2 regions of the Rhizobium sp. WYCCWR 11146 genome follow, and region 1 is predicted to be linked to the other one. Evidence: riboswitches for the same ligand, from Rfam matches in the RefSeq annotation. Region 1 holds a riboswitch; the other holds the start of a gene.
The links. A riboswitch is a leader RNA that binds a small molecule or an ion and turns the genes downstream of it on or off. The one in region 1 is predicted to bind S-adenosylmethionine.
Positions count from the first base shown of each region.

Region 2: linked by a shared signal. The riboswitch ahead of HX899_RS15740 (O-succinylhomoserine sulfhydrylase) and the one ahead of metA (homoserine O-succinyltransferase) in region 1 are both predicted to bind S-adenosylmethionine.

Region 1 is NZ_JACCEY010000019.1:208,277-214,027, reverse strand. Features, by position in the region: gene HX899_RS14210 (aldose epimerase family protein) at 1-442, opposite strand, end outside; gene metA (homoserine O-succinyltransferase) at 669-1,592, opposite strand; SAM riboswitch at 1,641-1,718, opposite strand; gene HX899_RS14200 (ABC transporter ATP-binding protein/permease) at 1,833-3,722, shown strand; gene HX899_RS14195 (hypothetical protein) at 3,794-4,423, opposite strand; gene HX899_RS14190 (ABC-F family ATP-binding cassette domain-containing protein) at 4,544-5,751, opposite strand, start outside.
Region 2 is NZ_JACCEY010000021.1:3,598-9,348, reverse strand. Features, by position in the region: gene HX899_RS15760 (glycoside hydrolase family 26 protein) at 1-764, shown strand, start outside; gene HX899_RS15755 (DUF995 domain-containing protein) at 783-1,292, shown strand; tRNA gene HX899_RS15750 (tRNA-Gly) at 1,425-1,498, opposite strand; gene HX899_RS15745 (2'-deoxycytidine 5'-triphosphate deaminase) at 1,558-2,652, opposite strand; SAM riboswitch at 2,726-2,804, shown strand; gene HX899_RS15740 (O-succinylhomoserine sulfhydrylase) at 2,847-4,031, shown strand; gene apaG (Co2+/Mg2+ efflux protein ApaG) at 4,391-4,783, shown strand; gene HX899_RS15730 (Hsp33 family molecular chaperone) at 4,997-5,751, opposite strand, start outside.

The DNA.
Region 1 (5,751 bases):
TCGCCTGGATGGTGCAATTGCCGGGATAGCCGGCGCGGCCATCGGGATCGACGATCTTCAGCACCACGCGGTCGTGGTCATGCTCGACGATCGTCCAATTGCGTTTGGCGATATTGTCGCTGCCGCCATGCAGATGCGTGACGCCGTTTTCATTCGGCTCGAGCTGATAGTCCTTGCCGTCAAGCGTGAACCTGCCGCCGCCGACGCGGTTGGCGCAGCGGCCGGGCGTCGCGCCGAAGTAGGACGAATAGAGGAGGTAGCTGTCGAAATCGTCGAAGCCGAGCTGCAGCGGCGCATCATGTCCCTCGAGACGCAGATCCTGGATGACCGCGCCCCAGCTGATGATCTTGGCCGTCAGCCCGCCGCCCTTGATCACGACGCGATAGACGGTCTCGCCCGCCTGCGTCTGCCCGAAAACGTCCCGCTCCAACTTATCCGACATGATCGACCGTCCATTCTGTCCCTGCTGAAAATTCCTCAATTCGGAATCGATTTGAGGAATGTGCAGCGATTGAAAGTGTGCATTGCACGTCCGACGAAGACGCGCGGTGTGGTAGGCTTCAGGACAGGAACCTGCCCGGATTTGCTTCGATCCGCAACCGGCGGATCAGAAAGAAAAGCCACAGCAGTGGTGCGGCGGCATCGGCTCCAGGCGTGATCGGCAACGGTCAGAGATCGCTGCCGATCTCTTCCACATCAAAGGGCGTCGTCTGGTAGATTTCGTTGATCCAGTTGCCGAACAAAAGATGCGCATGGCTGCGCCAGCGGTTCTGCGGCGCAAGCGCCGGATCGTTATGCGGGAAGTAATTGTGCGGCATCTTGATCGGCACGCCGGCATTGACGTCGCGGAAATACTCGTCGGAAAGCGACGTGGAATCATATTCGACGTGGTTGAACATGTAGAGCCGCCGGCCCCTCTTCTCATGCACGAGGCAGACGCCCATTTCGCTGGACTCCATCAGGATCTCCAGGCTTTCGGATTTCTCGATATCGGCGCGGCGCACTTCGGTCCAGCGCGACACCGGCACTTCGAAATTGTCGGAAAAGCCGTTGAGATAGATCGAGGAAGGCTTCAGGTTCCGGTGGCGGTAGACGCCGAAGGCCTTCTCTTTCAGCTCGTATTTCGGAACGCCGTGAAAATGATAGACTGCCGCCATCGCGCCCCAGCAGACGTTCATCGTCGAATGGACATTCGTTTCCGTCCAGTCAAGAATCTCCTGCATCTCCGGCCAATAGGTGACATCCTCATAGGGCAAAAGCTCGATCGGCGCCCCGGTGATGATGAAGCCGTCGAACTTGCGGTGCTTTACTTCTTCCCAGGTCTGGTAGAAGGCAAGCAGATGGTCCTCGGACGTATTCTTCGCCTTGTGGCCGCCGATACGGATAAGCGACAGCTCCACCTGCAGCGGCGAGGCGCCGACGAGACGGGCCATCTGCAGTTCGGTCTTGATCTTGTTCGGCATGAGGTTGAGCAGCCCGATCTGCAACGGTCGGATATCCTGACGGATCGCCAACGTCTCGGTCATCACCCGCACACCCTCCTGAACCAGGGTTTCGAAGGCGGGCAGCGTATCGGGGATCTTGATGGGCATTGCGGTCACTCGATCAAAAACAAAAAACCGGCGGCGACAAAAATCGCTACCGGTCCGCACGCGGCCCTTTAGCGACTTTTTTAACGTGGCTGCAAGCCGGCCGGCCAAATCACCACGGAGGCCTTAATTAGACCCAGTCGGATTGCGAATCAACTGGCGAATACATGCAGGAGAGACTCATGCAAGCATCATCACACTTTAATGACTGATAGAATCTGTTGATAGACCGGTAACGCCACCATGTTATTTATAAGGGTATGGGCGATTTGGAAAAGCGTAATGGCAGATAAAGTCGAGGGGAGGCCGGGCATCCGGAGGCAGGATAGGGTAGGGTATGATTTAAGCCTGACATATCGCCTCGGCGTCATGTTCTCAGCATTCTGGAATTCGGAAGTGCGTGGCAAGGTGCTGTTTCTGGCGACCGTGCTGATCCTCGTTATCCTGGCGACGTCCTACGGCCAGGTCATTTTGAACGAGTGGAATGCGCCCTTCTACGACTCGCTGGAGCGCCGCGACCTCGGCGAATTCTTCCACCAACTCGAAATCTTCGCGATGATCGCCGGCACACTGCTGCTGCTCAACGTGCTGCAGGCCTGGCTGAATCAGATGACGGCGCTCTATATGCGCGAAGGCTTGTCCCGCGATCTGGTTGACCAGTGGCTGAAGCGCAAGCGGGCGCTGCGGCTTGCCTCCAGCGGCCTGATCGGCGTCAATCCGGACCAGCGCCTGCACGAAGATTCCCGCAACCTCGCCGAAAGCACGACGGGATTGGTTCTCGGCCTGCTGCAGTCGACCATTCTTCTGGTGAGCTTCATCGGCGTGCTCTGGGAACTTTCCAGCGGCTTCATCTTCCGCATCAGCGGCCATAGCTTCTCCATTCCAGGCTACATGGTCTGGGCGGCGATTTTCTATGCCGCTTCCGCCTCGGTGCTGAGCCAGGTCGTCGGTCGGAAGCTGGTGAAGCTCAATGCCGACCGTTTTTCGAAAGAGGCCGAGCTTCGCTTCACGCTGATGCATGCCAATGAGAACATGCCGGCAATTACTGTTGCCCGCGGCGAGGAGAACGAACGCCGGCGCATCAACACCGACATCAGCTCGGTCCTGACAGTCGTCAAGCGGCTTGCCATGGCCAATACCAATCTCACCTGGGTTTCGGCCGGCTATGGCTGGCTGGTGATCGTCATCCCGATCATCGTTGCCGCCCCCGCCTATTTCTCTGGCGGCCTCACCCTCGGCCAGCTGATGATGTCGGTCGGTGCCTTCAACCAGGTCAACACGGCGCTGCGCTGGTATGTCTCCAATTTCGGCCCGATCGCCGAATGGCGCGCCACGCTGATGCGCGTCACCGATTTCCGCCAGGCGCTGGTCGAGATGGAAGAGGACTTCGACCTCAAGGACAGCATCGCCTATGAAAACGCCGCGCCCGACACGCTGACGTTGAAGGATGTGGTGATCGTCGCCAAGGTCGGCGAAGACATCGAGGAATGCGGCGGTTTTCGCCTGCGTGAAACCGATGTCGTGATCAAGGCCGGCGAAAAGATCATGATCAACGGCGATCACAGCGTCAATCGCAAGCTGCTCTTCCAGGCGATGGCCGGCCTCTGGCCGTGCGGCAGCGGCACGATAGGCCTGCCGCCAATCGACGACATGCTCTTCGTTCCGCAGGTTGCCTATGTTCCCGGCGGCACGCTGCGCGAGGCGCTGGCCTTTCCCGAACGTCCCGAAGCCTACGAGAAAGCCGCCGTCGAGGCGGCCCTCGACAAGGTTGGTCTCCATTCGCTGATCGCAAGGCTCGATACCCGCGCCCGCTGGGACAAGATGCTCGACGGCGACCAGCAGAAAGCGATCGGATTTGCCCGGCTGCTTCTCGTGCGCCCGCGCTGGATCATCTTCGACGAAGTGTTGGAAGGCATGGAGCCGGAATTACAGGAAACGATGGCCAAACTGCTCACCTCGATGCCCGAAAGCGGCATGATCTATATCGGCCGCTCCGAGGCCTATCTCGAGGCGCTGAGGCCGCGCGTGCTGCATCTGCAGGCGCTGCCGTCAGCATCCGAGGAGCCGCCTGCCGTCCAGACCGGCGCCAGCGCCAGTGCGGGCGCTGCCGCCGTGCCCGCGCCGGCGCTTTAATGCATGCCGCCCAAAAGTGTGGAGCGGTTTTGGGATGACGGCACGCATAAGACAAGGATTTGAGCCGCTGGTCACATCGGCGGTATGACGTCGTTGAGACCGACGGCGATCTGGCTGGCCGAGATGCTGCCATCCGCCGCCTTCTCGCCGGTGACGACGACGCCGGCGCCGGGCTTCAGATCATCCTTGGTCGCAGGCGCCAACGTCACGATCGGCGTGCCATCGGCAATCGAGATGGTCTTTTCCTTGCCCTGATAGGTCAGCGTGATCGTGTGGCCGTCGACGGATTTGACGGCGTTGCTGACAGTCGCGTTGGTCATCTGGCTGTTCGGCTGCGCATCCCAGGGACGGTTGCCCTCACCGGTTCCCTTCATCGACGCCGGAAAGATCAGCACCTCGATCGCCCCGTCCGGGCCCGTGCCCTTCGGAAGCGAAGCGACGCCGACGAAATCGCCGGGTTTGATATCCTCAACGGAGGCTTTCTTGATGCCGCCGACCTTCCAGCCGGCTTTTAGCGCGACCGTCGCATCACTGCCCTCGCGCGTCTTGACGACGAGCGTATCGCCGCTGAGGCTTTCGATTGCGCCGCGAACACGAATGCGCTGGGCATCCTGCGCCTGTGCGGCTTGCGACAGGGCAAGCGCAACGAGGCTGCCGGCAGTAAGTGCTGTGAGAAAACGGGAATGAGGCTTGCGAGACATATGACTTTTCCTTGTCGCCATTGCGATCGGCAATATCCCCGGCTGCCGGACGGCACCTTATGCCGCAGGACGACACACTGACGAATCAAGGAAAAGTGAGCCTCGAGCCTCGAGAAAATCTCAGCCTTCCAGCTCTTCCCGCAGCATTTCGAGCTCCAGCCACTCCTCTTCCATGTCGGTCAGGCTGGTGCGCAGTTTTTCCATCTCGCCGGCAAGCCGGTTGAAGGCTGAGGGATCGCGCGTGAAAAGATTGGGATCTGCCATCACCTTTTCGCGCTTGGCGATTTCGGCTTCGGTCTTCGCCATTTCCTTCGGCAGGTTTTCCAGTGCAAATTTCTGCTTGAAGGAGAGCTTGACCTTCGAGCTGCCTGACCCTGTTGCTTGCTGCGTCTTCGGCTTCTCCGCCGCCTTCTCGGCCCTCTTGCGCTCCTCGAGCGCGCCCTTGCGCTGTACAAGCATGTCCGAGTAGCCGCCGGCATATTCGATCCAGCGACCATCAGGCGCATCCGGCACGGCGGGTGCAATCGTCGAGGTCACGGTGCGGTCGAGGAAATCGCGGTCGTGGCTGACGAGAATGACGGTGCCGGGAAAACCGGCGACAATCTCCTGCAGGAGATCGAGCGTTTCGATATCGAGATCGTTGGTCGGCTCGTCGAGGATCAAGAGGTTCGTCGGGCGCGAAAGGATGCGCGCCAGCATCAGCCGGGCGCGTTCGCCGCCGGAGAGGTTTCTGATCGGCGTACGCGCCTGTTCCGGCTGGAACAGAAATTCCTTCATATAGCCGGTGACATGGCGCTGCTCGCCGTTGACGAGCAGGTTTTCGCCGCGCCCATCCGTCAGATAGTTGGCAAGCGTATCCTCGGGATCGAGATCCTCGCGTTTCTGGTCGAGCGTCGCAATCTCCAGATTGGTGCCGAGCTTGACGATGCCGCTATCGGGCGAAAGCTGCCCGGTCAGCATCTTCAGCAGCGTCGTCTTGCCGGCCCCGTTCGGCCCGACCAGACCAATGCAGTCGCCCCGATGCACGCGGATCGAAAACGGCGTGACGATTGCCCGCTCGCCGAAGCTCTTGGTGATCTTGTCGGCCTCGATCACCAGCTTGCCGGATTCCTGCGCGTCCGAAACCGTCGCCTGCACCGTGCCCTGCGGCCCCTTGTGCCCGCGATAGTTCGATCGCATCGTCTGCAGCTCGCCGAGACGGCGCATGTTACGCTTGCGCCGCGCCGTGACGCCGTAGCGCAGCCAGTGCTCCTCACGCTCGATCGACTTGCCGAGCTTGTGCTGCTCCAGCTCCTCGGCCTCCAGCACCTGGTCGCGCCAGGCTTCGA
Region 2 (5,751 bases), on a different contig from region 1:
TAGGCGCCTCGCCCGATTCGAAGATCGAACACCTCTTCCTGCCCTGGGAAGATGTCGATCTGCGCACGCTCGTCCTCGCCGACGATTATGCGCAAGCGCGTGGCCGCACCCTGCTGATCTCGGTCGAGCCCTGGACCTGGTCGACCGGTTCGCGCCAAACCTCGCAGGAACTGCTGCACAGCATCCTCAACGGTTCGCGCGATGCGAACATGGCCGCCGTCTGCTCGACTGCTGCCAAGCTGAAAAGTCCGGTCATCATTCGCTGGGGACAGGAAATGGACGAAACCGACAGCCAGTTCTCCTGGTCGCATTGGCAGGGCGACGATTATGCCAAGGCCTATCGCCGGATGGTGGAGGTCTGCAAGGTCCACCTGAAGACGGCCAAATACATGTGGTCACCGAAGGGCAATGAGGGGCTTCAAGCCTTTTATCCCGGCAACGATGTCGTCGATCTTATCGGGCTCTCGGTCTTTGGCCTGGAGCAATACGACAGGGACAAGACTGGCCGTGACCAGACGTTTGCCGAGCACCTTGCGCCCGGATACGCCCGTGTCGCTGGTTACGGCAAGCCCATCATGGTTGCCGAACTCGGCTACGAAGGCGGCGATTCCTTCGTGCGAAACTGGGCTGAGAGCGTAACGAAACGCTATCCCCAGTTCCCGGCCCTCAGCGCCGTTATCTACTTCAACGACCGTGAAGTCTATCCGTGGCCGGACGGCTATGGCCGCCCCGACTGGCGGGTCGTCCGCGAAAGCATCAATTGAACAACAAGGAACCTGAACATGTCCATGCTTCAAAAAATGTTCCTGGCCGTGGCCCTGACCAGCGGTATCGCCACGGCCGCGTCCGCTGCCGGAACCAATGAGCCTGCGGGGATCGAGACCGCAAAGCCGATGAGCAGCGCGGAAATCTATCGGCTCTACAACCAGAATTCCTGGATGTGGAAAGCCGGCGCCGGCTACTTCTCCGCAAAGGCGCGTCGCTTTACCGCCTGGTCGCGGGAAAATGGCTCGCCGTCCTTCGGCACGGGCCGCTGGTTCATCACGGAGTCGGGTAAACTCTGCTTCAACGCCGACTGGCACGCCAAGACCGGAACGGCGACGGCGATCACCTGCTTCAGCCACCGCAAGAAGGGTGGCCTGATTTATCAGAAACGCGAACCGGACGGTGAATGGTACGTTTTCAAGAGCGCACCGGCACAAGCCACCGACGAATTCGCAAAGCTTCGCCACGGCGACTACGTGAGGTCTCAATTGGGGAGGATTGAGACGAGCGTCAGTAAGACCAAATAAAGGCGAAGCTAGGGGTTGCGCGCGGCCGAGGCGCCATCTGTATCCTTGTAGGAGCCGATGCCTGCGCGCAACCCTTTTCATAAAAGATTGCGAAGCGCCTTCAAAAGGCGGCGAACGGACGGCCGGGGCAGCTGGAGCGGGTGAAGGGAATCGAACCCTCGTATTCAGCTTGGGAAGCTGCTGCTCTACCATTGAGCTACACCCGCGATGATGCGAGATTTCCAACAGATGGGGGCCGCTGTCAAGTCGCGCCGGGTGCAACGCTTCAGATGCGGAAGTGTTTCGAGAGTTTCAGGCCCTGGGCCTGGTAGTTGGAGCCGAGGCCGGAGCCGTAGAGGCTGGCGGGCTTTTCCTGCATATGTTCGTAGACGAGGCGGCCGACGATCTGGCCGTCTTCGAGGATGAAGGGCACTTCGTGGCTGCGCACTTCGAGCACCGCGCGGCTGCCGCGTCCGCCGGCAGGCGCATGGCCGAAGCCCGGATCGAAGAAGCCGGCATAATGGACGCGGAATTCGCCGACCAGCGGATCGAAGGGGGTCATCTCGGCTGCGTAATCCGGCGGCACGTGCACGGCCTCGCGCGAGACGAGGATATAGAACTCATCGGGATCGAGGATCAGCTCGTTACGGCCGCGGCTGTGGAGCGGTTCCCAGAAATCGAAGAGGTCGTGCTCGGCCTTCTTGTCGACGTCGACGACGGCGGTGTGATGTTTTCCGCGATAACCGATCAGGCCGTCCTTGTCTCCGGCGAGGTCGATCGACAGGGCGATGCCGCCGCCGGATACGTTCGGCAGCTTGCTGGCGACCAGCGTCTCGCTCTCATGCAGCTTCAAAAGTTCCGGTTCGCCGAGCAGGGCCTGGCCGACGCGGAAACGGATCTGCGACAGGCGCGAGCCGCGGCGCACGACGATCGGGAAGGTGCGCGGGCTGATTTCGAGATAGAGCGGGCCGGAATAGCCTGCCGGGATCTTGTCGAATTCCTGGGCGTAATCGGTGATGACGCGGGTGAAGATATCAAGGCGCCCGGTCGAGCTTTTCGGATTGGCCGAGGCCGACATGTCGACCGGCAGCGCTAAGCTCTCCATCAGCGGCACGATATAGACGCAGCCGGTTTCGAGCACCGCCCCCTCGGAGAGGTCGATCACGTGCAGGCTCAGCCGGTCGAGCTTGTCGGACACCAGATGCGAGGGGCCTGGCATGAAGCTGGCGCGCACGCGAAAAGCCTTGCCGCCCAAGCGCAGGTCCAGGCTTGCCGGCTGGATCTGGTCGCGGTCCAGCTCCCGCTCGGAGATCAGACGCCCCGTTTCGAACAGCGCGGAGATCGCGCGATCCGCCAGAATTCCCGTTTCGCGAGCCATCATGCCTCATCCATCATTTGCCGCCGACAAAACCAAACTCGGGGAATTGACGCAAGCAGCTAACAGCAGTATTGCAGAATTATCCCGTGGTGATTTGGCCGGTCGGCTTGCAGCCACGTTAAACAAGTGGCTAAAAAGACCGGGTTGAAACCGGTCTGCTTTTGCGACCGGTTTTTTTGTTATGTGAAGGTGATGGCATGAGCAAGACCTGGCGCCCGGCAACCCAACTCGTCCACGGCGGCACGCTGCGTTCGCAATATGGCGAGACGTCCGAGGCAATCTATCTCACCCAAGGCTTCGTCTATGAGACGTCGGAGGCGGCCGAAGCCCGCTTCAAGGGCGAGACGGAGGGCTTCATCTACGCCCGCTACGGCAGCCCCACCAACGACATGTTCGAAAAGCGCATGTGCATGCTCGAAGGCGCCGAAGACGCCCGCGCCACCGCTTCCGGCATGGCAGCCGTCACCGCGGCGATCCTCTGCCAGCTGAAATCAGGCGATCATATCGTCGCCGCCCGTGCTCTCTTCGGTTCCTGCCGCTGGGTCGTCGAGACGCTGGCGCCGAAATACGGCATCGACTGCACGCTGATCGACGGCCGGGATCTGGCGAACTGGGAAAAGGCAATCACGCCGAAGACCAAGGTGTTCTTCCTGGAAAGCCCGACCAATCCGACGCTCGAAGTGATCGATATATCAGGCGTTGCCAAGCTCGCCAACCAGATCGGCGCCAAGGTCGTCGTCGACAACGTCTTTGCGACACCGCTCTTCCAGAAGCCCTTGGAGCTCGGCGCCCATATCGTCGTCTATTCCGCCACCAAGCATATTGACGGCCAGGGCCGCTGCCTCGGCGGCGTCGTACTTTCCGACAAGGAATGGATCGACGAGAACCTGCACGACTATTTCCGCCATACCGGCCCGGCGATGTCGCCGTTCAATGCCTGGACGCTGTTGAAGGGCATCGAGACGCTGCCGCTGCGCGTGCGCCAGCAGACCGAGAACGCGGCAAAGATCGCCGATTTCCTGGCCGAGCAAGGCAAGGTCGCCAAGGTGATCTATCCCGGCCGCAAGGACCATCCGCAGGCCGATATCATCGCCAAGCAGATGACCGGCGGCTCGACGCTGGTCGCCTTCGAGCTGAAGGGCGGCAAGGATGCGGCCTTCGCGCTGCAGAACGCGCTCGAGATCATCAAGATCTCCAACAATCTCGGCGACAGCAAGAGCCTGATCACTCATCCGGCAACGACGACGCACAAGAACCTGACCGAAGAGGCGCGCGCCGAACTCGGCATTTCTCCGGGCACGGTCCGCCTTTCGGCCGGTATCGAGGATACCGATGACCTGATCGAGGATTTCGCTCGGGCGCTCGCCAAGGTCTCGGCCTGATCGACAGATAAACGGCCGGACCTCACCAGGGTTCGGCCGAATCTCATTAAAGCGCGTCGCGATCTTTCAGATTCGCTCCTCGCGCTTTAGTTTTTGTTTTTACGCATGTCGCGCAAAACCGCTGCACACTTTTGCGCGCCATGCTTGGGGTTCGGCCGTTCCGGATCTCACCAAGGTGAGACCGGGGGAACAAGTTTGCCCGCCGTGGCGTTCCGAAACGGAATTAACACTGACAATTAGGCTTAACGATCGAAAGCCCTGGGGATCACAGCCATTTCAGCGATGATAATTGTTCCGTTTCTTGACGGACAGGGCCTCTTATAAGATACGGGTAACATATCTTGACTAAGGTGCAAGGCATGTATCGCGCCCTCACAAGAGAGATCGAAGTAGTCGTCGAGCCGTTCTATCTGGAGGAGCAATCCGATCCGGAAGACGATCGCTATGTCTGGGGTTACCGGATTGTCATCAGCAACAATTCCGGCATAGCCGTTCGGCTGGTCAATCGTTACTGGAACATCACCGACCAGAACGGCCAGGTGGACGAGGTGACCGGCCCCGGCGTCGTCGGCGAGCAGCCGCGGCTCAGCCCCGGCGACACCTACGAATATTCCTCCGGCTGCCCACTCGACACGCCCTCCGGGCTGATGTTCGGCCATTACCAGATGGAAACGGACGACGGCGAGATGTTCGATGTCGACATCCCCGCCTTCTCGCTGGATTCACCAGGGCTGCTGCGCGTGCTTAACTGACGTGTAAGCCACAGGCGGTACGACACCTCGGGCCCACGAGATCGCCGATACCGGCCCCTCATCCGGCTGCCGCCACCTTCTCCCCGTAAGCGGGGCGAAGGGACCATGCCGCCGACCTCTCCGTTCCTCGCCCACCTCTCGCAAGGCACGTCCCCTCGCCCCGTTTACGGGGAGAGGGTTAGGGTGAGGGGCAGCCGTCCATGCGAACTGAGCCTATTCCGCCGGCTGAAGCTCGGCCGGCTCGAAGCGGTAGGTGGTCGAGCAGAATTCGCAGGTGACGGCGATTTCGCCATCTTCCTGGCTGGCTTCGATCTCCTCGGCCGAAAAGCCCTTCAGCACGCCCTTGATCTTGTCGCGCGAGCAGCTGCAGCGGTCGAAGACGGCGCGCGGTTCGTAGACACGCACGCCGCGCTCGTGGAACAGGCGAAACAGCAGCCGCTCGGTGCCAACAAGCGGATCGGTCAGTTCATCGGCATCAATGGTCTCGACCAGCGAACGCGCTTCGAGCCAGGCATCGTCCTCGCCATGCGGGCGGCTGCCGGTGTCGCCGTCGCCGCCGTGAAGATCCGGCTGGCGCATGCGCTCCGGCGCTTCCGGCAGGAATTGGGCGACGAGCCCGCCTGCCCGCCAGCGATGGCGCGGCTTGCCCGCATCGTCACGGTCGAAGAGTTCGGCCGCGGCGAGGCGGACGCGCGTCGGGATCTGCTCCGACTGGCGGAAATAGACGCCGGCAATTTCTTCCAGCGTGGTGCCGTCGAGCGGAACGATGCCCTGGTAAGGCTGGCTGAACTTGCCCTGGTCGATGGTGAAGGCGAGCACGCCCTTGCCGAGCAACTGCTCCGGCTCGGTCTCGCCTGATTCAACGGCCTTGTTGAGCAGCGCCTGATCGAAACGGGCATAGGCGCGGACATTTTCCGGCGTCGAGAAATCGGCGACGAGAAGATCGACCGGGCCGTCGCCCTTGGTCT